DNA from 2 places in the Azospira sp. MPR-LB4 genome. Region 2 is predicted to be linked to the other one. Evidence: predicted binding sites of a transcription regulator. Region 2 holds the regulator's gene; the other holds the start of a gene.
What was found. The regulator sigma-54, encoded in region 2, starts transcription at its own class of promoters, with help from an activator protein. The targets are predictions, from matches to a motif close to TGGCACGCTTNCTGCTNA.
Positions count from the first base shown of each region.

Region 1: a site for sigma-54 is predicted at 1,813-1,830, ahead of adh (aldehyde dehydrogenase). Genes of this name have one in related genera too.

Region 1 is NZ_CM179521.1:3,043,990-3,059,566, forward strand. It holds gene AC3QLZ_RS14350 (sigma-54-dependent Fis family transcriptional regulator) at 1-1,592, opposite strand, end outside; gene adh (aldehyde dehydrogenase) at 1,893-3,413, shown strand; gene AC3QLZ_RS14360 (protein adenylyltransferase SelO) at 3,516-5,027, shown strand; gene AC3QLZ_RS14365 (hypothetical protein) at 5,315-5,911, opposite strand; gene AC3QLZ_RS14370 (ABC transporter permease) at 5,991-7,151, shown strand; gene AC3QLZ_RS14375 (ABC transporter permease) at 7,154-8,332, shown strand; gene AC3QLZ_RS14380 (NYN domain-containing protein) at 8,381-9,760, shown strand; gene panD (aspartate 1-decarboxylase) at 9,972-10,340, opposite strand; gene panC (pantoate--beta-alanine ligase) at 10,431-11,255, opposite strand; gene panB (3-methyl-2-oxobutanoate hydroxymethyltransferase) at 11,312-12,124, opposite strand; gene AC3QLZ_RS14400 (deoxynucleoside kinase) at 12,129-12,803, opposite strand; gene AC3QLZ_RS14405 (methyl-accepting chemotaxis protein) at 12,922-14,052, opposite strand; gene AC3QLZ_RS14410 (DMT family protein) at 14,153-14,512, opposite strand; gene folK (2-amino-4-hydroxy-6-hydroxymethyldihydropteridine diphosphokinase) at 14,509-14,982, opposite strand; gene pcnB (polynucleotide adenylyltransferase PcnB) at 14,998-15,577, opposite strand, start outside.
Region 2 is NZ_CM179521.1:2,190,914-2,206,490, reverse strand. It holds gene AC3QLZ_RS10460 (riboflavin synthase) at 1-482, shown strand, start outside; gene ribBA (bifunctional 3,4-dihydroxy-2-butanone-4-phosphate synthase/GTP cyclohydrolase II) at 488-1,609, shown strand; gene ribH (6,7-dimethyl-8-ribityllumazine synthase) at 1,614-2,087, shown strand; gene nusB (transcription antitermination factor NusB) at 2,148-2,630, shown strand; gene thiL (thiamine-phosphate kinase) at 2,740-3,711, shown strand; gene AC3QLZ_RS10435 (phosphatidylglycerophosphatase A family protein) at 3,701-4,207, shown strand; gene AC3QLZ_RS10430 (CinA family protein) at 4,204-4,719, shown strand; gene bfr (bacterioferritin) at 4,774-5,253, shown strand; gene AC3QLZ_RS10420 (PAS domain S-box protein) at 5,318-7,399, opposite strand; gene recA (recombinase RecA) at 7,536-8,558, shown strand; gene recX (recombination regulator RecX) at 8,555-9,010, shown strand; gene lptB (LPS export ABC transporter ATP-binding protein) at 9,076-9,822, shown strand; gene AC3QLZ_RS10400 (RNA polymerase factor sigma-54) at 9,889-11,367, shown strand; gene hpf (ribosome hibernation-promoting factor, HPF/YfiA family) at 11,382-11,702, shown strand; gene ptsN (PTS IIA-like nitrogen regulatory protein PtsN) at 11,858-12,343, shown strand; gene hprK (HPr(Ser) kinase/phosphatase) at 12,312-13,247, shown strand; gene AC3QLZ_RS10380 (PsiF family protein) at 13,293-13,607, shown strand; gene AC3QLZ_RS10375 (hypothetical protein) at 13,729-14,400, shown strand; gene AC3QLZ_RS10370 (hypothetical protein) at 14,417-15,232, shown strand; gene AC3QLZ_RS10365 (serine/threonine-protein kinase) at 15,254-15,577, shown strand, end outside.

The sequences.
Region 1 (15,577 bases), 850 kb from region 2:
GCCGGAGCCAGGGCCAGGCTCCGCCCGGGGGCCATTTCCGCCAGCAGCCGCGCCACCAGGGCGGAGAAGTCGCTGCGCTCGCGCAGGGCCGGCAGGGTCAGGGTGAGGCCGTTGAGGCGGTAATACAGGTCGGCGCGGAAGCGGCCCGCTTCCACCTCCTGGCGCAGGGGCCGGTGGGTGGCGCAGACCAGGGCGAAATCCACCGCCACCGGCTTGCCGCTGCCCAGGGGCGTCACCTGGCGTTCCTGCAGCACCCGCAGCAGGCGGCTCTGCAGGTTGAGGGGCATGTCGCCGATCTCGTCCAGGAACAGGGTGCCGCCGTGGGCTTCGCGCAGGCGGCCGGGGCTGCCTTCCTTGCGGGCGCCGCTGAAGGCGCCGGGGGCGTAGCCGAAGAGTTCGGCCTCGATCAGGTTTTCCGGCAGGGCGGCGCAGTTCACGGCGACGAAGGGGCCTTCCCGGCGGGGGCTGCTGCGGTGGATGGCCTGGGCCAGCAGTTCCTTGCCGACCCCGGATTCGCCGTGGAGCAGGAGGGGAATGGGTTTGCCTGCCACCTTGCGGGCCTTGTCCAGGGCCGCTTTCAGCCGGGCATCGCCTGTATCCAGCGCGGCCAGGGCGTCCTGGGGCGGGGTGCTCGCCGCGGCAGTGCCGACGGGGATGGGCGCCTTGCCGGCGTGGATCTGCAGGAACAGCCTGCCGCCGCGCCGGGTGTTCACCAGCAGGGCCTGCTGGCCCTGGCGCCGGCCCCAGTCGAGCAGGTCCTCGCTGCGGCTGTCCAGCACCCGCTCCAGGGGCGTCGCCCCCAGGTCCGCCGGCTGCAGGCCGAGCATGGCCAGGGCGGCCCGGTTGGCGCCGACGATCCAGCCGTCTTCCGAGAGGGCCAGCACCCCTTCGGCCACGGTGCCGATGCCTTCGGCCCGGGGATGCAGGTGCAGGCGGATGTGGCGGCGGTGGCGGGAGAGCAGCAGCCGGTTTTCGATCATTTGGGCGGCGGTGCGCACCAGGCCCTGGGTGTGGGGGTGGTGGCTGCGGTGGTCGCCGGAAATGTCCAGGGCGCCGAGGAGCTTGCCGGACGGATCAAGGATGGGGGCGGCGGCGCAGGTGAGGAAGGTGTTGCGTTCGAGGAAGTGCTCGGCGCCGTGGATTTCCACCGCGGCGCCTTCGGCCAGGGCGGTGCCGATGGCGTTGGTGCCCCGGTGCTGTTCGTGCCAGGAGGCGCCGGGGGCCAGGGCCACCCGCTCGGCCTTGCCGAGGAAGTCCGGGTCCCCCAGGGCATGCACCAGCAGGCCCCGGTTGTCGGCCAGCACCACCATGCTGTGGGAGGCCTGGACCTGGGCGTAGAGGTATTCCATGACCGGCTCGGCGTGGGCGACGAATTCCTGGTGGCGCTCCAGGGCCTGGCGCAGGTGCTGTTCGGAGAGGCGCGGCGTTTCCGGGTTGCGGCCCACCGGCTCCAGGCCGGCGCCGCGGCTGCGGTGCCAGGAGCGCAGCAGGCGCTCGTCCACCAGGCCGGGGGGAAGCTCGCCCTGCTCGAGAAACAGGCGTCGGGCCTGGCGCAGCAAGGGAGCGCCAGCCCGCGGGTGCGGATGGTTCATCAATGTCTCCTTCGCTCCGGCCTCTGACGGGTCGGATGGTGTGGTCCGGCGAGTATAGCCCTCTGTTTCCCCGGTGCAATGCTTTCCCCGGAAGTGTCCGGCCGGGTGTGTCATTTTGGTACAGCTGTGCCGGGACGGGACGTGCCACGGGGCGGCGGTCGCCGCCGGCGGCAGGGGGTGGTGCCTTAGGAATCAATGGCTTGGGATTGGGTGGCGGCGCTGGCACGGCCCTTGATAAGGAGAAGCCGGGCTCCCTTTCTGGAGCCTTGTTCTATCCCCATAAAAACGGAAGGAGACACCATGCTTTACGCGACCCCCGGCAGCGCCGGCGCCAAACACCAGTACAAGGCCCGCTACGACAACTTCATCGGCGGCAAGTGGGTGGCCCCGGTCAAGGGCCAGTACTTCGACGTCATCACCCCCATCACCGGCAAGCCCTACACCCAGGCCGCCCAATCCGGCGCCGAGGACATCGAGCTGGCCCTGGACGCCGCCCACGCCGCCGCCGACAAGTGGGGCAAGACCTCCGCCACCGAACGCTCCAACATCCTGCTGAAGATCGCCGACCGCATCGAGGCCAACCTGGAAATGCTGGCTTACGTGGAGACGGTGGACAACGGCAAGGCCATCCGCGAAACCCTCAACGCCGACATTCCCCTGGCCGCCGACCACTTCCGCTACTTCGCCGGCTGTCTGCGCTCCCAGGAAGGCTCCATCAGCGAGATCGACGAAAACACCATCGCCTACCACTTCCACGAACCCCTGGGCGTGGTGGGCCAGATCATCCCGTGGAACTTCCCTATCCTGATGGCCGCCTGGAAGCTGGCCCCGGCCCTGGGCGCCGGTAACTGCGTGGTCTTGAAGCCCGCCGAATCCACCCCCATCAGCATCCTGGTGCTGGCCGAGCTGATCGCCGACCTGCTGCCCCCCGGTGTGCTCAACATCGTCAATGGCTACGGCCGCGACGCCGGCATGGCCCTGGCTTCCAGCAAGCGCATCGCCAAGATCGCCTTCACCGGCTCCACCGCCACCGGCCGGGTCATCGCCCAGGCTGCCGCCAACAGCCTCATTCCCGCCACCCTGGAACTGGGCGGCAAGTCCCCCAACATCTTCTTCGCCGACGTGGCCGCCGCCGACGACGACTTCTTCGACAAGGCCATCGAAGGCCTGGTGCTGTTCGCCTTCAACCAGGGCGAAGTGTGCACCTGCCCCAGCCGGGCCCTGATCCACGAATCCATCTACGACCACTTCATGGAACGGGTGCTGGCCCGGGTCAAGGCCATCAAGCAGGGCAGTCCCCTGGACACCGACTCCATGATGGGCGCTCAGGCCTCCCAGATGCAGATGGACAAGATCATGTCCTACCTGGCCATCGGCAAGGAAGAGGGCGCCCAATGCCTGGTGGGCGGCGATCGGGCCCGCCTCGGCGGCGAACTGGCCGAGGGCTATTACATCCAGCCGACCCTGTTCAAGGGCCACAACAAGATGCGCATCTTCCAGGAGGAAATCTTCGGCCCGGTGCTGGCCGTGACCACCTTCAAGACCGAAGCCGAAGCCCTGGAAATCGCCAACGACACCCCCTACGGCCTTGGCGCCGGGGTGTGGAGCCGGGATGGCAACACCGCCTACCGCATGGGCCGCGGCATCAAGGCCGGCCGGGTGTGGACCAACTGCTACCACGCCTACCCGGCCCACGCCACCTTCGGCGGCTACAAGGAATCGGGCATTGGCCGCGAGACCCACAAGATGATGCTGGACCACTACCAGCAGACCAAGAACCTGCTGGTGAGCTACAGCCCCAAGGCGTTGGGCTTCTTCTAAAACGTCTCCTCCCTTGGCAGGGGCGCGGCCGGTGCGGGCTGCGCCCCTTTTTTTATGGTGCGGCCGGGCGAACTTTCCCGCCGGGCACCGTTCTACTCAGGCATGTCCGCCCCTACCGCCCCCGCCTTCACCTTCCCCTTCGATAACAGCTACGCCCGGGACCTGCCCGGCTTCGCCGTGCCCTGGCAGCCTGCCACCGTTCCGGCCCCCCGGCTGCTGCACTTCAACCCCGGCCTGGCCCGGGAACTGGGCCTGCCCCTGGCGGAGGCCACGCCGGATCAGCTGGCCGCCCTGTTCTCCGGCAACGCCCTGCCGGAGGGCGCCAGCCCCATCGCCCAGGCCTACGCCGGCCACCAGTTCGGCCAGTTCTCGCCCCAGCTGGGCGATGGCCGGGCCCTTTTGCTGGGGGAGGTGATCGACGGCCAGGGCCGGCGCCGCGACATCGCCTTCAAGGGCTCGGGTCGAACCCCCTTCTCCCGCAGCGGCGACGGCAAGGCCGCCGTGGGCCCCATGCTGCGGGAGGTGCTGACCGGCGAAGCCATGCACGCCCTGGGCATTCCCAGCACCCGGGCCTTGGCCGTGGTGGCCACCGGCGAGCCGGTGCGGCGGCAGCGTCCCCTGCCCGGCGCCGTCCTCACCCGGGTGGCGGACAGCCATCTGCGGGTCGGCACCTTCCAGTTCTTCGCCGCCCACGCCGGCCCGGCCCAGGTGCGGCAACTGGCCGACTACACCATCGCCCGCCATTACCCGGAACTGGTCGGGGCGGAGAATGGGTATCTGGAATTGCTGCGGGCCGTGGCCGAGCGCCAGGCCGCCCTGGTGGCCCGGTGGATGGCGGTGGGCTTCATCCACGGCGTCATGAACACGGACAACATGAGTCTCGCCGGCGAAACCATCGACTACGGCCCCTGCGCCTTCATGGAGGCCTACGACCCGGGGGCCGTGTTCAGCTCCATCGACCGCCAGGGTCGCTATGCCTACGGCCGGCAGCCGGAGATCGCCGCCTGGAACCTGGCCCGCTTCGCCGAGACTCTGTTGCCCCTCATCGATGCCGATATGGAACGGGCCGTGGCGCGGGCCACGGCCATCATCGAAGCCTTCCCCGCCCGCTACCAAGAGCATTGGCTGGCCGCTTTGAAAGCCAAGCTGGGCCTGCCCGATGGCGGGGCTGAGGCCGAGGCCCTGGGCGGCGACTGGCTGGCCCTGCTGCAGGCCCAGTCCGTGGATTTCACCCTGGCCTGGCGTTATCTGGGAGAAGCGGCCGAAGGCCGGGAGGAGCGGCTAAGAACGCTGTTCGCCGATGGCGCCGCCCTCGCCGCCTGGCTGCAACGCTGGCGCCGGCAGTGCACCGCCGCCGACGGGGAGGGGGACAACGCCCGCGTGGCCGGGGCCGCCCGGGCCGCCGCCATGGCCCGGCACAACCCCTGGCTCATTCCCCGCAACCACCAGGTGGAAGCAGCCCTCGATGCCGCCGAGCAGGGCGATCTCGCACCCTTCCACCATTTGCTCGGCGCCCTGGCCGAGCCCTACCGGGAACAGCCCCGCTACGCCGACCTAGCCGAACCGGCACCCCGGGAATTCATGCGGACGTTTCAGACGTTTTGCGGGACGTGATCTCTGGTTTTGGGTTGATGGCTTCTGGTGATGGCGATTCAACTTTTTCTGCCATCACGGTGGGGTCCCAATACTCCCGAATAGACAGCAAAGGCGGTTAAGCATCCCCCGAGCGCCAGGAGCACAGCAGCATCCCAATCCTGTGAGATTTTTCCATGCAGTAGAAATGACCACAGAAAGTCCCGAATATCCTTGCGTCGGACAAAGGAAAACAGCAATAGCGTTATGCCACCGATGGCGCTTAGTGCCCCGAGGTATTCGAGAAGAGCTTTTCTCATAGGAGATCCCTATTGCCCTGGTCGCCCTGGTGATTCTTGATGGCTTGGTCTGTGCGGTGACTGAAACACGATGCAGTAAGCAGCACGGAAGCAATATGCTGAGACTGCAGTCAGGAAAGATGCACCAATTGAGAAGGTGAAAAAGCTGCCGTTGAAGCGTCGAGCACCGAAACCTGCAACGAAGACCATACTGCCCATGAGAATTATGAAGATGGTTGCGGGCACCTCTGTGCCCTTCTTTCGAACGCCTTCAACAGAGCCTTCAACATCGGTGAGAAGAAGCGCGATGAATAAGAAAGGCATGGACATCAACATTAGCGAAGAATGAAGTCTTGGCAATATTTCATAAGACTCATGTAGTCGTGCTATCGAGGGAATGTATTGCCCAAAAGCCTCCCAAGCATAAACCCCAATATTGTTGAGATAGCCTGCAGAGAGCCCACCGGCAATCATCTGCCCATATAAGAACCACGCTAGGACAATCAGCCAGAATCGAATTTGTAGCTTTCGCATATGTTGTGTGGGATGACTAGGTTGCTCAAATAGTTGCCCATATTCTAAGAGCATGTAAGCGGTGGTTGTTGGTGAATGACGATCCAGTTGCATGCCTCCATGCATCGAGCCCTTCCCATAACCTGCCTGGAACTCCGCTCCGCCTATAATGCAACATCTCCCGGAGTTCCCTGTGCTCTTCATCCTCCTCAATCTCGTCCTCCGCAACGCCTTCCGGCACAAGCTGCGCACCTTGCTGACCCTGGTGGGGTTGATGGTGGCGGTGTTGTCTTTCGGGCTGTTGTCCACGGTGGTGGATGCCTGGTACGCCGGGGCGGAAGGGGCGTCCAACGCCCGGCTGGTGACGCGCAATTCCATTTCCCTGGTTTTCCCCCTGCCTCTGACCTACAAGCAGAAGATCCGGCAGATCGACGGGGTCAAGGCCATCACCACGGCCAACTGGTTCGGCGGCATCTACAAGGAGCCGAAGAACTTCTTTCCCCAGTTCGCGGTGGACCCCAACTATCTGGAGCTGTACCCGGAGTACCTGCTCAGCGACGACGAGCGCACCGCCTTCGCCCGGGACCGCAAGGGGGCCGTCGTCGGGCGCAAGCTGGCGGCCCAGTACGGCTTCAAGGTGGGGGATGTGGTGCAGTTGAAGGGCACCATCTTTCCCGGCACCTGGGAGTTCGTCATCCGCGGCATCTACACCGGGCGGGACGCCAAGACGGACGTGGCCCAGATGCTCTTTCACTGGGACTACCTGAATGAGGTGGCCAAGGTGCGCTATCCGCGGCGGCAGAACCAGGTGGGGGTCTATGTGGTGACCATCGACGACCCGGGGCGGGCGGCGGAGCTGTCGCGCCTCATCGATGCCGAGTTCCGCAACAGCGCGGCGGAAACCCTGACGGAGACGGAGAAGGCCTTCCAGCTTTCCTTCGTCTCCATGACCGAGGCCATCGTCGTCGCCATCCGCATCGTTTCCTACGTGGTCATCGCCATCATCCTGGCGGTGATGGCCAACACCATGGCCATGACGGTGCGGGAGCGCACCAGTGAATATGCCACCCTGAAAGCCCTGGGCTTCGGCCCCGGCTTCGTGCAGGGGCTGATCTTCGGCGAGTCGGTGGCCATCGCCGCCATCGGCGGCGGCCTCGGCATCGCCCTGACCTTTCCTGCGGCGGCCGCCTTCGCCCAGGCCATGGGCACCCTGTTCCCCATTTTCTTCGTCTCCGGCACCACGGTGCTGCTGCAGGCTGCCTGTGCCTTGGGGGTGGGCCTCATCGCCGCCTGGTTCCCCAGCCGGCGGGCGGCCCGTATTCCGATCGTCGAAGGGCTGCGCAGCGTCGCTTGATCATGGCCATTCCCCTTTCCTATTCCCTGCGCAACCTGGCGGCACGCAAGCTGACCACGGCCCTCACCGCCGGCGGCATGGCCCTGGTGGTGTTCGTCTTCGCCACGGTGCTGATGCTGGATGCGGGGCTGAAGAAGACCCTGGTGGATACGGGCAGCCCGGACAACGTGGTGGTGACCCGCCGGGCCTCCGGCACCGAGGTGCAGAGCGGCATCGAGCGGGGGCCGGCGGCCATCGTCGAGAGCCTGCCCCAGGTGGCCCTGGGGGCCGGCGGCCTGCGCATGCTGTCGAAGGAGACGGTGGTGCTGATCTCCCTCAACAAGCGGGTGGCCGAGGGGGCGGCGGCCAAACCTTCCAACGTCATTATCCGCGGCCTGTCGCCGGTGGGCCTGCAGCTGCGGCCCCAGGTGCGGCTGGTGGCGGGGCGGCCGTTCCGCCCCGGCTCCAACGAGATCGTCACTGGCCAGGCCATCGCCAGCCGCTTCAACGGCGCCGGCCTGGGCGAAACCATGCGCTTCGGCGCCCGGGACTGGGTGGTGGTGGGGGTCTTCGATGCGGGCGGCAGCGGCTTCGATTCGGAGGTGTGGGGCGATGCGGAGCAGCTGATGCAGGCCTTCCGCCGGCCGGTGTTCTCTTCCCTGATCTTCCGCCTCAACGACCCGGGCGCCTTCGCCGCGGTCAAGGCGGCCATCGAGGACGACCCGCGCCTGACCCTGGAAGCCAAGCGGGAAGCCCAGTTCTACGCCGACCAGTCGGAGGCCCTGTCCAAGTTCATCAGCATCCTGGGCATCACCCTGTCGGTGATTTTTTCCATCGGCGCCATCATCGGTGCCATGATCACCATGTATGCTGCGGTAGCCAACCGCACCGGCGAGATCGGCACCCTGCGGGCCCTGGGCTTCAACCGCCGGGCCATCCTGCTGGCCTTCCTCGCCGAATCCCTGGGCCTGGCGCTGCTGGGTGGGCTGGTGGGGCTGCTGTTGGCTTCCACCATGCAGCTGTTCACCATTTCCACCATGAACTGGCAGTCCTTCGCCGAACTGGCCTTCACCTTTTCCCTCGATGCGGGCATCGTCGTCAAGAGCCTGCTCTTTGCCCTGCTCATGGGCCTGCTGGGCGGCTTCCTGCCTGCCTTCCGGGCCGCCCGCATGAACATCGTCGAGGCCCTGCGCGCCGCCTGAGCGGTCCCCGGCCTTATACTTGATCCAATTCCTTACGGAGAAACACCCATGGCAGCTCCTGCCGATACCGTCAGCATGGCCCTGTTCTGCGATTTCGAGAACATCGCCCTGGGCGTGCGCGACGCCCAATACGAAAAATTCGACATCAAGCCGGTGCTGGAGCGCCTGCTGGTCAAAGGCTCCATCGTGGTCAAGAAGGCCTACTGCGACTGGGAGCGCTACAAGACCTTCAAGGCCACCATGCACGAGGCCAATTTCGAACTGATCGAAATCCCCCACGTGCGCCAGTCCGGCAAAAACTCCGCCGACATCCGCCTGGTGGTGGACGCCCTGGACCTCTGCTACACCAAGTCCCACGTGGACACCTTCGTCATCATCTCCGGCGATTCCGACTTCTCGCCCCTGGTCTCCAAGCTGCGGGAAAACGCCAAGCACGTCATCGGCGTCGGTGTGAAGCAGTCCACCTCGGACCTGCTCATCGCCAACTGCGACGAATTCATTTTCTACGACGATCTGGTGCGGGACCGTGAAGCCAAGCGGGCCGCCGCCAACCGCAAGGACCCGGCCAAGGAGGCGGCGCCCCGCCGTTCGCCGGAAGACGAGAAGAAGCGCAAGGACGATCAGGACGCCCGCCGCACCAAGGGCATCGAGTTGGCCATGGCCACCTTCGAGGACCTCATGGCCGAGCGCAGCGACACCGAGAAGCTGTGGGCCTCGGTGCTGAAGGAGGCGATCAAGCGCCGCAATCCGGGCTTCAACGAGTCCTACTACGGCTTCCGCGCCTTCGGCAATCTGCTGGAGGAGGCCCAGAACCGGGGCCTGCTGGCCTTCGGCCGGGACGAGAAGTCCGGCGCCTACGTAGCCCGTCCGGGCAATGTGTCGGTGCGGGAAGTGACGCAGCCGGAAGAAAGCTCTGCCGAGGCGCAGGCGCCGGCTGCCGAGACGGCGGAAGCGCCGGTCCGGGAAGGGCGCGGCGGCAACCGTCGGCGCGGCCGCGGCCGCGACGGCGCCAAGGAAAACGGCGTGAAGGATGGTCCCCGGGTCCAGGAGGCGGCAGCCGAGGCACCCGCCCCGGCAGCGGCCCCCGCTCCGGTCGTGGTGGAAGCCGTGGCAGCGCCCGCTGTGGCCGCCCCGGCGGCAGTCGAAGCGGTCGCCGCCAGCCCGGCCGCGGCCAGGAAGCCTTCCGGCCGCGGCGAGTCTTCCGGTGCCCGCAGCGGCGCCCGTACCCGGGCCCGCAAGACGGCCGCCGCCCAGGAGATCGAAGCCGCCAAGAAGACGCCGGCCAAGGCCAAGTCCGAACCCAAGGCCGCCGCCAAGGCTGCGCCCCAGGCGGAGGCTGCGCCTGCTGCTGCCGCCGAAGCCGCCGCCAAGCCCAAGACCCGGCGCGCCCCGGCCAAGCGGCCGGCGAAGAAGGCTGCCGCCGAGTAGGGCCCTATCAAGGGGATGCCCGCACAGGCAGGCGCCATGGGCCTGTCGGGCAGGCCTGCCTGAAGAGGCCCGTCCCTTCTTGGTTTGCGCCGCCCGCTTCTGCCGTGTCTTGGCCGATGCAGCTCAGGGCCAGCCCCAAAAGAAAAAGCCGCGATTGCTCGCGGCTTTTTTACCTTCTTTTACCCGAAGGGCCGGGTAAAAATCCGGTGTCTCAGGCGGCCTGGGCCGGAATCTTGTTGCCGATGCGGGCAATGCGATTCTGGGAATCGACGTAGATCAGCTGGGGTTCGTGCTTGGCCAGTTCCACTTCGGTGTAGGTGGCGAAGGTGGCGATGATCAGGATGTCGCCGGGCGCAGCCTTGCGGGCGGCGGAGCCGTTGACGGAAATGACGCCGGAGCCGCGTTCAGCCAGGATGGCGTAGGTGGTGAAGCGCTCGCCATTGTTCACGTTCCAGATGTCGATCTGTTCGTATTCCTTGATATTGGCCGCGTCCAGCAGGTCCTGGTCGATGGCACAGGAGCCTTCGTAATGCAGCTCCGAGTGGGTGGTGGTCACCCGGTGGAGCTTGGACTTGAGCATGGTTCTCTGCATGGCTTCACCCGTAGGCAAAAGGTAAGGGGAACGGCATTTTAACGGCTCACCGCCGTCTGTCAACGCCCAGTTTTTGAATTAAATCTCAAGATTATCAATGAGTCGCGTAACGCCGAGGCGCGCGGCGGCCAGCACCACCAGGGGTGCATCGGGACTGCCGGGAAGTTGGAGGTCGGCTTGCTGCCGCACCGCAACATAGTCCGCCTTCCAGCCGGCAGCGTCAAGGGCGGCCATGGCGGCCCGCTCCAGGGCCGGGTAGTCCCGGTTGCCGGCGCGGATGGCGTCCCGCAGCCTGTTCAGCTCCCGCGCCAGGCGCGGTGCCTCGGCCCGTTCGGCGGGGGTCAGGTAGCCGTTGCGGGAGGACAGGGCCAGGCCGTCCTCGGCCCGCACCGTCTCGCCGCCCAGGATGCGGATGGGCAGGGCCAGCTGGCGCCCCATGTTGCGCAGGACCATCAGCTGCTGGTAGTCCTTCTTGCCGAAGAGGGCGGTCTGGGGCTGGACGATGTTGAACAGCTTCAGCACCACGGTGGCAACGCCGCGGAAGTGGCCGGGGCGGAATTCGCCCTCGAGCCAGTTCTGGATTTCCGGCGGTTCCACCTGGTAGGTCTGGGGTTCCGGGTAGAGGTCGGCTTCGGTGGGGGCGAACAGCACGTCCACGCCGGCCGCTTGCAGCTTGGCGCAATCGGCCTCGAAGGTGCGCGGGTACTTGTCGAAGTCCTCGCCGGGGCCGAACTGCAGGCGATTGACGAAAATGCTGGCGACCACGGTCCGGCCGTGCCGGCGGGCCTGGGTCATGAGGGAAATGTGGCCCTCGTGCAGGTTGCCCATGGTGGGCACGAACACCACCTCGGGTTTGCCGGCAAGGGCGGCGCGCAGGTCGTCGACCCGGGAAAAGATCTGCATGGCTGTTTCTCCTGATGGCCGGGCCGTACTTGGCGGCCCGTTGCCGGTGGGGTGACTCAGTAACAGTGTTCGGCAGCGGGGAAGGTACAGTCCTTCACCGCCGCCACGTAGGCGGCGATGGCTGCAGCCACGGAGGGCTGGCCGGTCATGAAGTTGCGCACGAAGCGGGCCTTGCGGCCGGGGGCGATGTCCAGCATGTCCTGCAGCACCAGCACCTGGCCGGAGCACTCCACGCTGGCGCCGATGCCGATGGTGGGGATCTGCAGGAGGGCGGTGACCTCGGCCGCCAGGGCCCGGGGAATGGCCTCCAGGACCACCATGCTGGCGCCGGCGGCCTGGATGGCCAGGGCGTCGGCCTTGAGCTGGGCTGCGCCGGCCTCGTCCTTGCCCTGGACCCGGTAGCCGCCCAGCTGGTGTACCGACTGGGGCGTCAGGCCGATATGGCCGCACACCGGGATGCCGCGGTGGGTGAGGAAACGCACCGTCTCGGCCATGTCCTCGCCGCCCTCGATCTTGACCATCTGGGCGCCGGCGGCCATCAGCTGCACGGCGTTGCGGAAGGCCAGTTCCGGGGTTTCCTGGTAGGTGCCGAAGGGCATGTCGGTGATGATCAGGGGGCGGTCGCAGCCCCGGGCCACCATGGCGGTGTGGTAGACCATGTCGGCCAGGGTCACCGGCAGGGTGGAATCGTGGCCCTGCACCACCATGCCGAGGGAATCGCCCACCAGCACGGTATCGACCCCGGCGTTGTCGCAGAGGCGGGCAAAGCTGGCGTCGTAGCAGGTCAGCATGGCGATTTTTTCGCCGGCGGCCTTGAGCTTGGCCATGTCGGTGATGGTCAGGCGGCGGGTCGTGGATTGGCTGGACATGGGTTCATTCTCCCCGGTTGAAGTATTCCCGGTGGCCGCGCATGGCGGCGAGCCGTTCCAGGAGGAGGTGGAAGTCGCGGTCCTGATCGACGAAGTTGAGTCGGTCGGAATTGACGATCATCACCGGCGCGGCATTGTAGCCGTAAAAAAAGCGGCTGTAGCTTTCCGCCAGCTGGGTCAGGTACACGTCGCCGATGCGCCGCTCCATGTCCAGGCCCCGCTTCTTCACCCGGGCGATGAGGTTTTCCGGGCTGGCCTGCAGGTAGATCACCAGGTCCGGCGATACTACCTGGGGTGCCAGGGTGTCGTAGATCTGGCGGTAGAGCTTGTATTCGTCCTCGGCCAGGGTGAGGCGGGCGAAGATCGGGTCCTTCTCGAAGAGGAAGTCGGAGACCACGGTCTGGCGGAAGATGTCCGGCTGGGCCAGGTCCCGCAGCTGGTCCTGGCGCTGGAAGAGGAAGAACAGCTGGGTCTGCAGGGCGTAGCGGCTGCGCTCCTGGTAGAAGCGAGTGAGGAAGGGGTTGAGTTCCGGCTGCTCCAGCAGCAGCTGGCATTCCTTGCTCTGGCCTAGATGCTCGGCCAGGCGCCGGGCCAGGCTGGTCTTGCCGACGCCGATGGGGCCTTCCACCACGATGTTGCGGGCGTGCTCGAGCAGGTTGCGGGCTGGGGTACCGGGCATGGGCGGCGGGATGGGGTGTGGGTCGGGACGGGAAAAAAAGCGCCGGGTCCAGCCCGGCGGCTCTATGGTACGGCAGGCAGGTCCGGGAGGCCAGAGGGGCGGCCCGGACCGTCCGGCCTCAGTGTTCCAGGCAGAGCACGTCGGGGGATTGCTCCCCGGCCTGGGCCATGCGCTCCAGGCAGTCCAAGACCTCCTCGGAGGCCGCCTCCATGTGCTCCAGGAGGGCCACGCCGCCGTCGAAATCGCCCAGGCGCAGGCGTTCCAGGGCTTCCTTGCCGCTCTTGTGCACATTGATGTGGGGCGCTTCCAGGGCCCGGTAGCCGTCCAGCAGGGAGAAGCACTCCCGGCCCTCGCCCTCGTAGTACCACTTGCCCAGGCGGCAGGAGGTATGCACGGCGAAATCCTCCGGGCGTTTCTGGGAGGCGCCCATGAAGACCTTGTACACCTCGAACTTGAACACCAGGTGGTCCATCTTGGCCAGTTCGGTGAAGCTGCGCAGAGCAGCCACGGCCACGGCGGTCTCGATGTGGCGGGAGAGGCCGATGATGTTGTCCAGGTTCTCCGTCGCCTGCTTGCCCTCGTGGCTGGAGTGGTCCGCCTCCTTGGCCAGGGAGGAGATGCTGGCGTGGGCCGAGACGGTGTCGTGGCGGATGGCGCTGACCAGGCCGGAAATCTCGTTGGTGGCGGTGGCGGTGCGTTCGGCCAGCTTGCGCACCTCATCGGCCACCACGGCAAAGCCGCGGCCCGCCTCGCCGGCCCGGGCCGCCTCGATGGCGGCATTCAGGGCCAGCAGGTTGGTCTGGTCGGCGATTTCCTTGATCAGGTTGAGGATGCTGCCGATCTTCTCGGTGCTGGCATTGAGGCCTTCGACCTGGCCCATGGTGGTCTGGGACTGCAGGGCCAGCTGGCTCAGGTTGGCGCTGATGCCATGCATCTGGGCCTGGCTGTCGGTGGTGATGCGGCCGGCGGTGACGGCCTCTTCCTTTTCCGTCTTCAGGCTGTGGGCCATGGCGGCCATGGTGCCCTGGGACTTGGCCAGGCTGGAACCGAAGCGGTCCAGGTTGTGCAGCAGCTTTTCCCAGCCCCGGGCCACGGTTTCGGCAGCGTGGCACTTCTGCTCCAGGGTCTGCTGCTCGTTTTCCAGATTGGCCACCTGGGAGCGCAGGCTGGCGTTCTCGTTCTGCAGGGCGGCAAGGGCCGCTTCTAGTTCTCGTTGCCGCTGGTTGTTGCCGAACAATGCCACAGACATCTCCCTAAGTTATTTTGACTATTAGCAAAGGGAGATATTAATAGCCTTTATAAGAGTGTGGTTATGAAATAAGCCAGCAAGCTGGCATTTCCTGACCGGATCAGCTGCGGAATATGAAGTAAACGGCCCCCAGCAGGCACAGGCCGGCCCACAGATAGTCGAGCTTGAGGGGTTGGCCCATGTAGAAGACGACGAAGGGCACGAAGACGGTGAGGGTGATGGCTTCCTGCAGGATCTTCAGCTGGGCCAGGGTGAGATCGGTATGGCCGATGCGGTTGGCCGGCACCTGCAGCAGGTATTCGAAAAGGGCGATACCCCAGGAGATCAGGGCGGCGATCCACCAGGGCTTGTCCGCCAGGTTCTTTAGGTGGGCATACCAGGCGAAGGTCATGAAGACGTTGGAAGCGGAGAGCAGCAATACCGTCTTCCACAGCACCGGCAGTTCGGTCCACAGGCTCATAGTTTCTCGATCCGTTGGTTGGCCACCGCCGGCAGCCAGGCGGCGACGCTGCCGCGGCCGGGCAGGGCCAGGTCCGGAGCGATCTCCGCCAGGGGCACCAGGACGAAGGCGCGCAGATGCAGGCGCGGGTGGGGCAGGGTCAGTTCGGGGCCGTCCAGCACCTGGTCGTCGTAGAGCAGCAGGTCCAGGTCCAGGGTGCGGGGGGCGTTGCGGTAGCTGCGGGTACGGCCGAAATGGGCTTCCACGGCGAACAGCCGGGACAGCAGCCCGGTCGGCGGCAGGGGCGTGTCCACCGCCGCCACGGCGTTGATGTAGTCGGGGCCGTCGGCACCGATGGGGGCAGTGCGGTAGAGGGAGGAGGCGGCGACCAGAGCGATGTCGCCGCTGCCGGTGAGGTCCGCCAGGGCGGCGCGGACCTGGGCTGCCGGATCTTCCAGATTGGCGCCCAGGGCGATGAAGGCGCGGTGCATGGAACTCGCCGCGGCCTAGTCGCCGCTGCCGCCTTCGCCCGCGCCGGCACCACCGCCGGCCGGCTTCTTGCGCCGACGCCGGCGCTTCTTGTCGCCCTTGGCCTCGGGCAGCAGCATGGCCTGGCGCTCTTCGCCTTCGGCGTTGAGGAAGCGGCGCCACCATTCGCCCAGCTCCCTGTCCACCTCGCCCGACTCGGCGCGCAGCAGCAGGAAATCGTAGCCGGCCTTGAAGCGGGGTTGCTCCAGCACGGCGTAGGGCTTCTTGCCGGAGCGGGCCTCGAAGCGGGGCTGCAGGGCCCAGATGTCCTTGATGTCGCCGGCGATGCGGCGGGTGATGGCCAGCTTTTCCGCCTGCACGTCCAGCACCTCGTCCATGGCGGCGAAGAGGGCGGGAATGGGGCGCTCGCCGTTGGCCTTGTTCTTTTCCCACTGGCCCAGCACTTCGTGCCACAGCAGGGTGGCGAAGAGGAAGCCGGGGGAGGTGGGTTTGCCGGCCTGGACCCGCTCGTCGGTGTTGGCCAGGGCCAGCATGACGAAGCGTTCGCCCAGGGGCTGCTCCAGGATGACGTCGAGCAGGGGCAGCAGGCCGTGGTGC
Region 2 (15,577 bases):
CCATCGCCCACAACGGCGTCTGCCTCACCGTGGTGGAAAAGACCCCCAGCCACTACTGCGTGGACGTCTCCCCCGAGACCCTCTCCTGTACCGTGGGCCTGGCCGAGCCCGGCCCGGTGAACCTGGAGAAGGCCCTCTGCCTGGCGGACCGCCTCGGCGGCCACCTGGTCTCCGGCCATGTGGACGGGGTCGGCACCGTGACCCGCTTCGACCTCATCGGCGAAGGCAAGGAAGCCAACCGCCTGCTGCAGATCGAAGCGCCGGCCGAGCTGGCCAAGTACATCGCGCGCAAGGGCTCCATGACCGTGGACGGCGTCAGCCTCACCACCAACACGGTCAGCGGCAGCACCTTCAGCATCAACCTCATCGCCCACACCCTGGAAGTCACCACCCTGAACCGCCTGCACGTGGGCGCCAAGGTGAACCTGGAAGTGGACCTCATCGCCCGCTACGTCGAGCGCATGCTCAATCCGGAAGCCTGAACGCCATGAATGCCGCTACTGCCAGTGCCATCTCCCCGATCCAGGACATCATCGCCGACATCCGCGCCGGCAAGATGGTCATCCTGGTGGACGAGGAGGACCGGGAAAACGAAGGCGACGTCATCATCGCCTCCGACTTCATTACCCCCGAAGCCATCAACTTCATGGTCACCCACTGCCGTGGCCTGGTCTGCCTCACCATCACCGAGGAACGCTCCCGCCAGCTGGGCCTGACCCAGATGGCCCGGGACAACAAGACCCCCTACGGCACCGCCTTCACCGTCTCCATCGAGGCCGCCGAGGGCGTCACCACCGGCATTTCGGCCCACGACCGGGCCCGCACCGTGCAGGCCGCCGTGGCCAAGAACGCCGGTCCCGACGACATCGTCCAGCCCGGCCACATCTTCCCCATCACCGCCAAGCCCGGCGGCGTGCTGGTGCGCGCCGGCCACACCGAGGCCGGCTGCGACCTGGGCGCCCTGGCCGGCCTGGAGCCGTCCTCCGTCATCTGCGAGATCCTCAAGGAAGACGGCACCATGGCCCGCCTGCCGGACCTGATCGAATTCGCCAAACTGCACGGCCTCAAGATCGGCACCATCGCCGACCTGATCCACTACCGCAGCGAACACGAAACCCTGGTGGAGCCCCTGCGCGTCAAGACCGTGCAGACCCCCCACGGCGAGTTCCAGCTGCACGCCTTCCACGACCGGGTGGCCGACGAGGTGCACCTGGCCCTGGTCAAGGGCGAGATCAAGGCCGATCAGGAAACCCTGGTGCGGGTCCATGAGCCCGTCTCCGTGCTCGACTTCCTCGACCCTGCCGGCGGCGTGCATACCGTCTCCATCGACCAGGCCCAGCAGGCCCTGGCCAAGCACGGCAGCGGCGTCATCGTGCTGCTGCACCGGCCCCAGAGCGGTAGCGACCTGCGCGCCGCCCTGTGCCCCGAAAAGGCCGCCGCCCCGGCGCCGAAGAAGTGGGACCCGCGCATCTACGGCATCGGCGCCCAGATCCTGCGCCAGCTGGGCGTGCGCAAGATGAAGCTGCTCTCCAGCCCGCGCCGCATGCCTTCCATGACCGGCTTCGGCCTCGAAGTCACCGGTTTCGTCACCGACATTGAAAAGCCCTGAGACCATGGCCCGCTACGACAACATCCCCGAACACGACATCAACCTCAACGGCGCCGGCCTCAAGGTCGGCATCGTCATGGCCCGCTTCACCCTGGACGTCTGCGAAGGCCTGCTCTCCGCCTGCACCGCCGAGCTGCAGCGCCTGGGCGTGGCCGCCGGCGACATCACCATCGCCACCGTGCCCGGCGCCCTGGAGATTCCCCTGGTGCTGCAGACCATGGCCCAGACCGGCAAGTACGACGCCCTGGTGGCCCTGGGGGCGGTGATCCGCGGCGAGACCTACCACTTCGAGGTGGTCTCCAACGATTCCTGCCGCGGCGTCCTGGAAGTGCAGCTGAAGACCGGGGTGCCCATCGCCAACGGCATCCTCACCACCGAAAACGACGACCAGGCCCTGGTCCGCATGCAGGTCAAGGGTGCCGACTGCGCCCAGGCCGCCGTGGAAATGGCCAATCTGCTCAAAGCCGTCGGCAAGTAATTTATCCGCCGGGAGCGCCCCACCGGGGCCGCCCGGCCAACCTGAAGTGAAGGCAACACCATGACCGAAGCCAAGAAACCCGCCGGCAAGCCCGCCGCCGCCAAATCCCCCCGCCGCCGTTCCCGGGAATTCGCCCTGCAGGGCCTGTACCAGTGGCGCATCGGCGGTCAGGACGAGGCCGCGATCGAGGCCCATATGGCCGACGTCTCCGGCTTCGACAAGGCCGACCGGGAATTCTTCGTCGGCCTGGTGCGCGGCGCCCTGGCCCAGCGGGAAGCCCTGGTGGCCGAACTGACGCCCTTCCTCGACCGGGGCTTCGACGAGATGTCCCCCATCGAGGCCTGCATCCTGCTGCTGGGCGCCCTGGAGCTGACCCATCATCCGGAAACGCCCTACAAGGTCATCATCAACGAGTGCATCGAGCTGGCCAAGGGTTACGGCGGCACCGACGGCCACAAGTACGTGAACGGCGTCCTCGACAAGCTGGCCGGCAAGCTGCGGGCGGCCGAGGTCGAAGCCAAGCGCAGGCAGCAGCGCGGCTGATCCGGCATTCCCGGCGGGGCACAGCGGCCACGGAGACTTCTCTGTGATCCCTGTGCCCTTTCTCTTGCCTCCGTTTTCCCCGACTGTCCGCCCCCGAGCAAAACCGCCCATGCCTTCCGAGTTTGAACTGATCGCCCGCCACTTCGCCGGCCCGACACCGGGGGCCGTGCTCGGTCCCGGCGACGACTGCGCTCTGCTGCAGCCCTCCCCCGGCATGGAGCTGGCGGTGACCACCGACATGCTGGTGGCCGGCGTGCACTTCCTGCCCGACACCGATCCCGAAGGCCTGGGCTGGAAGACCCTGGCCGTCAATCTTTCCGACCTCGCCGCCATGGGTGCCAAGCCCCGCTGGGTGCTGCTGGCCGGCAGCCTGCCCGAAGCCGACGAGGCCTGGCTGGCCGCCTTCGCCAAGGGCTTCTTCACCCTGGCCAGGGCCAGCCAGGTGGACGTGGTGGGCGGCGATACCACCCGGGGCCCGCTCAACCTGTGCGTCACCGCCCTCGGCGAAGTGGCACCGGGCCAGGCCCTGCGCCGGGACGGCGCCAAGGCCGGCGACGACCTGTGGGTTTCCGGCCAGCCCGGCCTGGCGGCCCTGGGCCTGGCCCAGCTGCAGGGCAAGATTGAACTGCCCGAGGCCCTGGTGCAGCGCTGCCTCACCGCCCTGCAGCGGCCCCGGCCGCGCATTGCCCTGGGCCTGGCCCTGGTGCAGCGGCAGCTGGCCACGGCGGCCATCGACATTTCCGACGGTCTGCTGGCTGACGTGGGTCATATCGCCGAGCGCTCCGGGGTGGAGCTGCGCCTCAACGTGGGCCAGCTGCCCCTGCTGCCCAGGGGCGTGGACCCGCTGCTGGCCCAGCGCTGCCAGCTGGCCGGCGGCGACGACTACGAACTGGCCTTCACCGCACCGGCGGAAAAACGCATGGCCCTGGCGGCCCTGGCCGCCGACCTGGAGCTGACCCTGTGGCGTATCGGCTACGCGGCCGAAGGTGCCGGGGTGAGCCTGTATGATGGCGACGGGGCGCCATTGCCTCCCGAATTCATGGATCAATTCAAGGGATATGACCACTTCCGTGCGACCTGACCTGCGCTTCCTCTTCTCCCATCCGGCCCACTTCGTCGCCTGCGGCCTGGGCAGCGGCCTCTCCCGCTTCGCCCCGGGCACGGCCGGCACCCTTTTCTCCTGGGCCGTCTATTCCCTGATCCGGCCCAATTTCGACGAAATCGGCTTCCTCGTCTTCCTCCTGGTGTGCTTCGTCGGCGGCGTGCTGGCCTGCCACCGCACCGGCCGGGACCTGGGGGTGGTGGACCACGGTTCCATCGTCTGGGACGAGATCGTGCCCTTCTGGCTGGTGCTGTTCTTCTGCCCGGTGGGCCAGTTCTGGTGGCAGACGGCCCTGTGGCAGACCACGGCCTTCCTGCTGTTCCGCATCTACGACATCTTCAAGCCCTATCCGGCCAACTATTTCGACGAGCAGGTGAAGAACGGCTTCGGCGTCATGATGGACGACGTCTTTGCCGGCCTCTACACCATCCTCTCCCTGGCCGTGCTGCACTTCGTCCTGGGGCGCCTGCTGTGAGCGGTGGACCCGCCCAGGCCGAGCTGGAGGCCCTGGCCGCCGCCGTCGGCGAAGCCCTGCTGCAGCGGGGCGAGCGCCTTGCCACCGCCGAGTCGTGCACCGGCGGCTGGATCGGCCAGTGCTGCACCGCCATCGCCGGCAGCTCCAACTGGTTCGACCGGGGCTTCATCACCTACAGCAACGAGGCCAAGCAGGACATGCTCGGCGTGCCGCGCCAGACCTTGCGTAGCGAAGGGGCTGTGTCGGAAGCCACGGCAGGCGCCATGGTCCAGGGTGCCATTGCCAGAAGCCGCGCCCAGTGGGCGCTGGCGGTCAGCGGTATCGCCGGTCCCACCGGCGGCACCCCGGCCAAGCCGGTGGGCACGGTGTGCTTCGCCTGGGCCGGCCCCGAGGACTGGGTGGCGCTGGAAACCCGCCATTTCGCCGGCGACCGGGAGGCGGTGCGGGCCCAGACCGTGGCCCATGCCCTGGACGTGCTGCGGCAGCGGCTGCAGGCGCCGGTGCTGGCCTAAGCCCCGGGCCTGGATTACCATCGGCCCATTCCCCCTTTTTCCGCGGAGCGCGCCATGAAAGGCAACACTGAAGTCATCAAGCTGTTGAACGAACTCCTGGCCGGCGAACTGATGGCCCGGGACCAGTACTTCATCCACGCCCGCATGTACGAGAACTGGGGCCTGAAGAAGCTCAACGAGCGCATCTGGCACGAGATGCAGGACGAAACCGAGCATGCCGACTGGCTCATCAAGCGCATCCTGTTCCTGGAAGGCACTCCGGGCATGACCCCGGCCAAGTCCATGAAGATCGGCAAGACCGTGCCGGAGATGCTGAAGAGCGACCTGGCCGTAGAAATCTCCGTGGTCAAGGAACTGCGTGCCGCCATGGCCCGCTGCGAGGCCCACAAGGACTACGTGACCCGGGACATGCTGCTGAAGATGCTGGACGACACGGAAGAGGACCACACCCACTGGCTGGAACAGCAGCTGAAGCTGATCGAACTGGTGGGCCTGGAAAACTACCTGCAGTCCCAGATGGGCGACGCCGCCTGAGCCGCTGCCGCCCCGCCAGTCAAAAGGCCGCCCGCGGGCGGCCTTTTGCGTTGACCGGCGCCCTTCAGCTGCGCCGCCGGGGCGGCCACAGGTCCGGCGATTCCTGCAGTTCGGAGAGGTCCTGGCTGATGCTGACGAAGTGGGTGATGCGCCCGTTGGCGTCGCGGATGGGGGCGATGGCCTGCAGGCAGACGTAGATGCTGCCGTCCCGCCGCCTGTTGAGCAGGCGTCCGCGCCAGGTCTTGCCGGCGTTGATGGTGCGCCACAGGTCGGCATAGGTGCCGACCTCGTTGAGCCCGGACTTGAGTAGCCGCGGCGTCTGTTCCAGGATGTCCTCCAGGCCGTAGCCGGTGACTTCCGAGAAGGCCTGGTTGCAGTATTCGAAGCGGCCCTGGGCGTCGGTGATGAAGACCACCGAGGGATTCTGTTCCACCGCCATGGAGAGCTTCTCCAGTTCCGCCTCCACCTGCTTGCGCTCGTGGATGTCGCGGAAGGTGCCGGCCAGGTGCCGGGCCTGGCCGTCGGCGCTGCCCACCACCTGGCCTTCGCCGCGGAACCAGCGCCAGTGGCCGTGCCGGGTGTGGGTGCGGTATTCGCAGCGGAAGCGGAGACTGCGCCCGTCGCGGCAATCCAGCAGGGCCTGCATGGCCCGGGCCCGGTCCTCCGGGTGCAGGCTGGCCTCCCATTCGGCTAGGCCGACGCTGCGCTCGGCCAGACGGTAGCCGTTGCCGTCGGCCACGGCCAGGACGAACTGCAGATTGCCTGTCTCCACCGCCCAGTCCCACACCCCCACCTCTGAGGCGCCCAGGGCCCGGCGCAGGCGCTCCTCGCTGGCGGCGAGGCGGTCCATGGCCCGGTGCAGGGAGGTGACGTCCTGGGTGATGCCGTGGATGCGCACCACCCGCTCCGCCACCACCACCGGATGGCTGCGGACCCGCAGCCAGCGTACCTCGCCGTCGCGGATGATGCGGAATTCCTGGTCGGCGGCTTCCCCCGCGAACTGCCGTTCGAAAGCGGCCAGGGTGGTTTCCCGGTCCGCCGGATGCAGATCGTCGGCCCAGCGCATGGCGTTCGCATACAGCTCGGCGGCGGAATGACCGCTGAGGCGCTGGGTGGCGCCGCTGACGAAGGAGAAACGCCGTTCCTCCGCCTCCAGGGTCCAGATGACGTCGTCGAGGGAGTCCAGCACCTGTTCCAGGCGCTCCTCCGCCCGGTTGCGGTCCTCCTCGGCGCTGCGGCGCTGCCGGTTGGCGGCGGCCAGGGCCAGGGTCACGGCGGTGAGGGAGGCGATCAGCACCTGCAGCTTCACCTGCACCAGCTGGGGCTCGATATTGGCGAAGGGGCCGGTGCCCAGGGCAGCGAAGACGGCGGCCGTCAGGGCCGTGGTGGCCAGGGCCAGGGTCACCAGGCGCAATTCGCAGCTGAAGGCGATCCAGATCAGGGTCAGCAGGAGCAGCAGGCCGGCGTAGGCGAAGGATTCGGGGGCCCGTTCGGAGAAGAACCACAGGCTGCTGAGGGCGGCGGCGACCACCGCCGCCACCGCCAGATGGCGCCAGCGGCCCTGGTCCAGGCCTTCCCGGGGCTGCAGCCAGGCCAGCAGCAGGGGGGCCAGCAGCTGGGTGCCGGCCAGGTCGCCCACCCACCAGCCGCGCCAGGCGGGCAGCAGCTGGGCCGGCTCCAGGCTGCCGCCCAGGCTCAGGGCACCGACGCCCAGGCTGGCGCTGATGGCGCCGCCCAGCACGGGGGCGCTGAAACACAGGTGCAGCACGTCCTGGGGGCGGCCCAGGCGCGGATCGAACTGCAGGGGACCCCGCAGCAGACGGTAGCCGGCCCAGGCGCCGAGGGCGTTGCCGGCGCCCATGAGCAGGCCGGTGAGGGGAGCAAAGCCGCTGATGAGGGCGCTGCCCAGGGTGGCCAGCAGCACTGCCGGCCACAGCCGTCCGCCGCCCAGGACGAGGGCGGCCAGGGCAATGCCGGCGGGGGGCCAGAAGGGCACGAAGAGGCCGTGGCCGGCAGTGCCGATGGCCATGGTCAGCTGGGCCACCGCCAGATAGGCGGCAAACACCAGCAGCAGCCCCGGGAGCAGGGGCAGGCGGGCAGCGGGGAGGGGAGCGGCGGCCGGGGGCGCCAATAATCGCTTTAGCATAATTTGCGCCATTTTCCCTGCTTTGCCGCGGTGTTCCAAGGCCTTTGATGCTGGGGATAACACGTAGTCCGGGTAACTTGGCGTAGGCCGGAGGGTTTGTGCCATAATCAGCCGCTTGATTTTGGGGAATTCAGTCATGGACGACAACAAGGCCAAAGCACTAACCGCCGCACTGGCGCAGATTGAAAAGCAGTTCGGCAAGGGCGCCATCATGAAGATGGGCGAGACCGAAGTGGACAAGGGCGTGGACGTGGTGTCCACCGGCTCCCTGGGCCTGGACGTGGCCCTCGGCGTGGGCGGCCTGCCCCGGGGCCGGGTGGTGGAAATCTACGGTCCGGAATCCTCCGGCAAGACCACCCTGACCCTGCAGGTCGTCGCCGAGATGCAGAAGCTGGGCGGCACCGCCGCCTTCATCGACGCGGAACACGCCCTCGATCCCCAGTACGCCCAGAAGCTGGGCGTGAACATCGGCGAGCTGCTCATCTCCCAGCCGGACAACGGCGAACAGGCCCTGGAAATCGCCGACATGCTGGTGCGTTCCGGCGGTGTGGACGTGATCGTGGTGGACTCCGTGGCCGCCCTCACCCCCAAGGCCGAAATCGAAGGCGAGATGGGCGATTCCATGATGGGCCTGCACGCCCGCCTGATGAGCCAGGCCCTGCGCAAGCTCACCGCCAACATCAAGAAGACCAATACCCTGGTCATCTTCATCAACCAGATCCGCATGAAGATCGGGGTGATGTTCGGTTCCCCGGAAACCACCACCGGCGGCAACGCGCTCAAGTTCTACGCCTCCGTGCGCCTGGATATCCGCCGTATCGGCGGCATCAAGAAGGGTGACGAGGTGATCGGCAACGAAACCCGCGTCAAGGTGGTGAAGAACAAGGTCTCCCCGCCCTTCCGCGAAGCCCTGTTCGACATCCTCTACGGCGAAGGCATCTCCCGCGAGGGCGAGATCATCGAACTGGGGGTGGCCAACAAGCTGATCGAGAAGTCCGGCGCCTGGTATTCCTACAAGGGCGAGAAAATCGGCCAGGGCAAGGACAACTCCCGGGAATTCCTCAAGGCCAACCCGGCCATTGCCCAGGAAATCGAAGGCAAGATCCGGGAAGCCCTGGGCGTGGCCAACCCCGCCCCGGCGGCCGCTGCCGGGGAATGACCCCGAGCCTGCGCCAGCGGGCCCTGGGGCTGCTGGCGCGGCGGGAGTACAGCCGGGCCGAACTGGCCCGCAAGCTGGCGCCCCACGCAGAATCCGAGGCTGAGCTGGAGGCCCTGCTGGACGACCTGGCGGCCCGCCGCCAGCTTTCCGATGCCCGCTATGCCAGTGAAAGGGTCGCCATCCGCGCCCGCCGCTACGGCGATGCCCGGCTGGCCCAGGAACTGCGGCAGAAGGGCGTGGCCGAGGAAACCGTCGCCGCGGCCCTGGCCCAGGGCGGCAGCGAGCTGGAACGGGCGCGCCAGGTGTGGCAGAAGAAATTCGCCGCCCTGCCCGCCGATCTGGCCGAGCGGGCCAAACAGACCCGCTTCCTCCTCAGCCGCGGCTTTGCCGCCGCCACCGTCCGCCAGGTGCTGCAGGGCGGCTGGGACGACGAGTCCGGCAGCGACTGGTAGAACCCCCGGGCGACACCTCTGGCACAATGCCTTTACGCCCCCGCATTCATAGAATCCGATAGCCCATGTCCGAGCAGAACCCCGACCTCATCGCCAAGCTTTCCGCCAACAACCTGAAAAAGCGCTACAAGTCCCGCACCGTGGTGCATGACGTGTCCTTCGAGGTGGGCAGCGGTGAGGTGGTGGGCCTGCTGGGCCCCAACGGTGCCGGCAAGACCACCTGTTTCTACATGATCGTCGGCCTGGTGCCCTCCGACGGCGGCTCCATCCAGCTGCAGAATCAGGAAGTGACCCACTTCCCCATCCACAAGCGGGCCCATCTGGGCATTTCCTACCTGCCCCAGGAGGCTTCCGTCTTCCGCAAGCTCAACGTGGAGGAGAACATCCGCGCCGTGCTGGAACTGCAGAAGCTGCCCAAGCACGAGATCGACCTGCGCCTGGAGGAACTGCTGGAAGAGCTGCACATCGGCCACATCCGCGCTTCCAATGCCGCCGCCCTGTCCGGTGGCGAGCGCCGCCGGGTGGAAATCGCCCGGGCCCTGGCCACCTCTCCCCGTTTCATCCTGCTGGATGAGCCCTTCGCCGGCGTGGACCCCATCGCCGTGCTGGAAATCCAGAAGATCATCCGTTTCCTCAAGGACCGCAGCATCGGCGTGCTCATCACCGACCACAACGTGCGTGAGACCCTGGGCATCTGCGACCGGGCCTACATCATCAATGAGGGCCGGGTGCTGGCGTCTGGCCGCCCGGATGAGATCGTTTATAATGAAGACGTCCGAAAAGTATATCTGGGCGAGAGCTTCCGTCTCTGACGAGCCCAGTCTCCGAGTCTTTCCCTCAACCCGCTCATTGCCGCCGGCCCCTTCGGCCCCGGGTCCATGAAACCAACCCTCCAACTCAAACTCTCGCAGCACCTGGCCCTGACGCCACAGCTGCAGCAGTCCATCCGGCTGCTGCAACTGTCGACGCTCGAGCTGGAGCAAGAGTTGGAGAAGTATCTGCTGGAAAACCCCCTGCTGGAGCGGGAGGACGAGAACTACGAGCCCTCCTACAGCGGGAGCGAAGGCGAATACGCCGGCAGTACGGCCGAGGCCGCTGCCGAAGGCCCGCGGGAAGGCGATAGCGGCGAATCCGGTGAAGGCGCCGACAGTCATGGCCCCGAAGAAGTCCGGGACGACAGCCGGGACAGCCTGGGCGAAGGCGAGGACTGGTTTGCCGAAGGCAGCTACCCTTCCGCCTCCCGCGACGAAGACGAGGATTCCGACTTCCAGGAAGTGCAGGCCGCCAACACCTCCCTGCGCGACCACCTCAACTGGCAGCTGGGCCTGATGCAGCTCTCCGAGCGGGACCGGCAGCTGGTCAGCTTCCTCATCGAGGCGCTGGACGAGGACGGCTACCTGACCCAGCCCCTGGAGGAGCTGCAGGAAGCCCTGCCGGAAGAGCTGGAAATCGACCTGGACGACCTGCAGATCGCCCTGCGCCACCTGCAGCACCTGGACCCGACCGGTGTCGGCGCCCGTACTCCGGGCGAATGCCTGGCCCTGCAGCTGGAAGCCCTGCCGGCCGACGAGGTGCGGGACCAGGCCTTGAAGCTGGTGCGCCATCATCTGGAACTGCTGGCCGGCCGGGACTTCACCAAGCTGAAGAAGCTGCTGGGCTGCGACGACGAGCGCCTGCGCGCCGTCACCAACCTGGTGAAGAGCCTCAACCCCCGGCCCGGCGCCCAGTACGCGCCCCTGGATGCCCGCTACATCACCCCGGACGTGGTGGTGAAGAAGGTGCGCAACCAGTGGACCGCCAGCATCAATCCGGACGCCTACCCGCGCCTACGCATCAACCGGCTCTACGCCGAGATCCTCTCCAAGCAGCGCGGCTCCAGCCTCTCCGGCCAGCTGCAGGAGGCCCGCTGGCTGATCAAGAACGTGCAGCAGCGTTTCGACACCATCCTGCGCGTGTCCCAGGCCATCCTGGACCGCCAGCGCCAGTTCTTCGAACACGGCGAGGTGGCCATGCGTCCCCTGGTGCTGCGGGAAATCGCCGAAACCCTGGGCCTGCACGAATCCACCGTCTCCCGGGTGACCACCCAGAAGTACATGGCCACCCCCCGGGGCATTTTCGAACTCAAGTATTTCTTCGGCAGCCATGTGGCCACGGATACGGGGGGCGCCTGTTCGGCCACCGCCATCCGGGCCCTGATCAAGCAGCTGGTGGCGGCCGAAGACCCCAGAAAACCCCTTTCGGACAGTCAAATATCCGAAATTCTTGGCCAACAAGGCATTGTTGTGGCGCGTCGAACCATTGCAAAATACAGAGAAGCGCTCAACATTTCGCCGGCCAACCTACGCAAGTCCATCTAAAAAAGGAGCGAGCCATGAACCTGCACATCACCGGACATCACCTGGAAGTCACCCCGGCGATCCGCGACTACGTCACTGCCAAGCTGGAGCGGGTTACGCGTCACTTCGACAGCGTCATCGACGTCAACGTCATCCTCACCGTGGAAAAGCTGAAGCAGAAGGCTGAAGTCACCGTGCGCGTGCCCGGCAAGGACATCCACGTGGATGCCGAGGATGCCGACCTGTATGCCGCCGTGGACACCCTGATCGACAAGCTGGACCGCCAGGTGCAGAAGTACAAGCAGAAGGCCCAGGATCACCACCGCGACACCATCAAGAATCACATCGAAGAGTGATCTGATTCCCTCTCCGGGACTGGGACGAAAGGCATAGGCGGCGGGGTCGTTTTCCGTTATGATCCCGCCACTTTTCGCCAGGTATCCTGCCTGAATCCCAGTCTCCAACCGGCCCTGCCGCCGCCATCCCGCTGTTCGGGGAAGGTTCCCGCCCCATGGATCTGATCGCCAAACTCCTCCCTCCCGCCCACATCCTGCTGGACCTCGAAGCCAGCAGCAAGAAGCGGGCATTCGAGCAGGCCGGACTGCTGTTCGAGAACAACCTGGGCATCGCCCGGGCCACGGTTTTCGACAGCCTCTTCGCCCGGGAAAAACTCGGTTCCACCGGCCTGGGCCAGGGGGTTGCCATTCCCCACGGCCGCATCAAGGGGCTCAAGGAAGCCGCCGGCGCCTTCATGCGCCTGTCCGCCCCGGTGCCTTTCGATTCCCCCGACGGCAAGCCCGTCGGCCTGATGTTCGTGCTGCTGGTGCCGGAACAGGCCACCGAGCAGCATCTGCAGATTCTTTCCGAGCTGGCCCAGCGTTTCTCCGACCGGGCCTTCCGCGAGGCCCTGGGCGCCTGCGACAACACCGACGACGCCCACCGCCTGTTCACCGACTGGGGGAACCATGCGGCAAATCTCCATCAGCCAGCTGTTTGAGGACCACCAGGACAAGCTGTCCCTGACCTGGGTCGCGGCCCAGGGTGCCGAACGCTCCATCGAGATCCGGGAGCGGGGCAACTACGGCGCCGACGTGGTCGGCCACCTCAACCTGATCCACCCGGAACGCCTGCAGGTCATCGGCGCCGCCGAGTACCAGTGGCTGAGCCGGGTCAATCCTGAGCGCCTCAAGGCGCAGATGAACGAAATCTTCGCCGCCCAGCCTCCTGCCGTCATCGTCGCCGAGGGCCTGGAAGTGCTGCCGGCCGTGCTGGAGGGCTGCGAGAGCACCGGCACTCCCCTGTTCACCACCGCCAAACCCTGCTCGGCCGTGATCGACCTGCTGCGCATCTACCTCTCCCGCCGCCTGGCGGACACGGTGTCGGTGCATGGCGTCTTCATGGACGTGCTGGGCATGGGCGTCCTCATCACCGGCGATTCCGGCGTCGGCAAGTCTGAACTGGCCCTGGAACTGATTTCCCGGGGCCACGGCCTGGTCGCCGACGACGTGGTGGAACTGGCTCGCATCGCCCCCGCCACCATCGAGGGCCGTTGCCCGGGCATGCTGCGGGACTTCCTCGAAGTGCGGGGCCTGGGCCTGCTAAACATCCGCACCATCTTCGGCGAGACCGCCTCCCGGCGGAAAATGAAGCTCAAGCTGATCGTGCACCTGCAGAAGCCGGTGGCCGGGGTGGATGCGCCGCGCCTGCCCCTGGATGCCCAGACCCAGGAGATCCTCGGCGTGGCCGTGCGCAAGGTGGTCATTCCGGTGGCCGCCGGGCGCAACCTGGCGGTGCTGCTGGAGGCGGCGGTGCGCAACAGCATCCTGCAGCTGCGCGGCATCGACAACATGCAGGAATTCATCACCCGGCAGCAGAAGCTGCTGCTTGACGACGATATTTGACGAACGCATAGTGGTGATCCCTGCCTGACCACTGACGGAGACACCATGAAAAAGATGCTGCTTGCCCTGTGTTCCCTGGCCTGTATCGGCCTGGCTCCCATTGCCGGCGCCGCTGACGCGGCCAAAGCGCCGACGCCCCAGCAGGAGCGCATGAAGAACTGCAACAAGGAGGCCGGCGAGAAAGGCCTCAAGGGCGACGAGCGCAAGGGCTTCATGAAGACCTGCCTCTCCGGCAAGACCGCCGACGCTCCCGCCGCCAATGCGGAGTGCCAGTCCAAGGCCGCGGAGAAGAAACTGGCCGGTGCTGCCAAGGCCTCCTTCATCAAGAAGTGCGAAGCCGACAGCCAGGCTGCCAAGTAAGCCCGGGGCGGACTTCCCGCAAAAATGCCAGCCGATTGAAGGCTGGCATTTTTTTTGACAGAATGGCCTGCCCCATTCCCCCAATACCGCCCCGACGCCGGGCATTTCCCTGGAGCCCGAGATGCAGCCAGCCCTTCTGCGTGCCGCTTCCCGCCTGCTCTGCTGCGGCCTGCTGCTGGCGGCGACCGGCGGTGCCCGGGCCTTCAGTTTTTCCGAGGAGGAGAAGCAGGACGCTGCCGAGGACGAGGGGCGCCGCGGTCGCATCGCCCAGAATCTGGCCGCTCCCTGCAAGGCGGCGTTGCGCAACCAGGGCATCCTGGTGGCCCTGGCCGACCAGACGGCCGATGGCTATCAGTTGCAGGGCAGCAAATACGGCCGCCACGCCGCCGTAATCAACCAGAAGCTGAAGGCTCTTGGCCTGAAGACCTACACCGCCGAGGAGCAGCGGGCCCGCATTGCCCAGGCCGAAATGGAGGCCTACTTCCGCAACGACCCGGACGCGGCATTGGCCGCCTCCAGCAAGCTGGGTGCTGCCTTCGTGCTCAAGGGCGGGGTTTCCACCCGCACCGCCTACAACCCGGTGGTGCGTCTGCCCGAGGTCTATGTCACCATGCATTTCACCCTGGCGGCGGCGGACGGCCGCACCATCTCCACCGCCACGGCCAAGGCCGAATCCTATTCCGGCAGCGACACCGCCGGCATGGTCCTGGAGCTGGTCAATGAGCAGGCCGAAGAGGTGGTGGCCAAGCTCTACAACGATTACTGCCGGGCTGCCGGCAAACCAAAAAAATAAACCTACGGAGTCTTCCATGCGTCAGCAAATCGCCCCCATTGCCCTGGCCCTGGCTTTTGCCGGTTCGGCCTTCGCCCAGCCGGTTTTCGAGAGCCCGTCGCCTACCGCCGGCAGCGACACCTCCAAGCAGGCCAACGAAATGGCCGACAAGGCCATGTACAAGCCGGTGGAGTACGCCAATGCGGCGAAGAAGGGCCCGGCCCTGGTGGTCATCCCGGGGGAGGTGAAGTCCAACAACGCCTCCTTCACCCAGAAGTACGGCCCCAACAACATCGCCGACTACGCCGAACTGGAACTGGGCAAGGCCAACTTCAAGATCCTCGAACGCTCCGACATGGGGCCCCTGCTCAACGAGTTCACCCTGGCCTACACCATGGGCGACCCCAGCGCCGCCCGCAAGCTGCTGCAGAAGGGCAAGTTCAAGACCACCAAGTACGTGGTCAAGTTCGACATCCTCAAGGCCGAGCAGGTGGCCCAGGCCCAGCAGGGCTTCGACGGCCGTGCCGTGGGCAAGCTGCTGGGCGTCTTCGGCGCCTTCTCCGGCTCCATGGGCGGGGCCCAGGCCGGTGCCGTCGGCGAGACGGTGGTCGGTTCGGTGCAGACCCAGGAAAACACCGGGGTGTGGATCATCGGCATGCGCTACAAGATCATCGACGCCAACACCACCGAACAGGTGGCCACCGGCTATACCGAAGAGAAGATGGAGCTGGGAGCCAAGGGCTCGTCGGTGATGGGCGTTTCCTCCGGCGCCTCCGGCGGCCTCACCCTGGACAGCATGGTGCAGCGCCTGGTGCAGAAGAACGTCTGGGAAATCGACAGCAAGTACAAATAACCTGCCGCCGGGAGAGCCGCTATGGCCGAGGCTATGCCGCCCAGACTGGGCAAGTACGAGGTCCGCCGAGAGTTGGGGCGGGGGGCCATGGGGGTGGTCTATGAGGGCTTCGACCCGGGCATTGCCCGGCGGGTGGCCCTCAAGACCGTGCGCCGGGACCAGCTGGAGAAGGACGAGGCCCAGGAGCTGCTGAGCCGTTTCCAGCGCGAGGCCCAGGCCGCCGGGCGGCTCAACCATCCCAACATCGTCGCCATCTACGAGTATGGCGAGGACGGGGGCACCGCCTTCATCGCCATGGAGTATGTGGAAGGGCGGGAGCTGAAGGACTATTTCGACAAGTCCGAA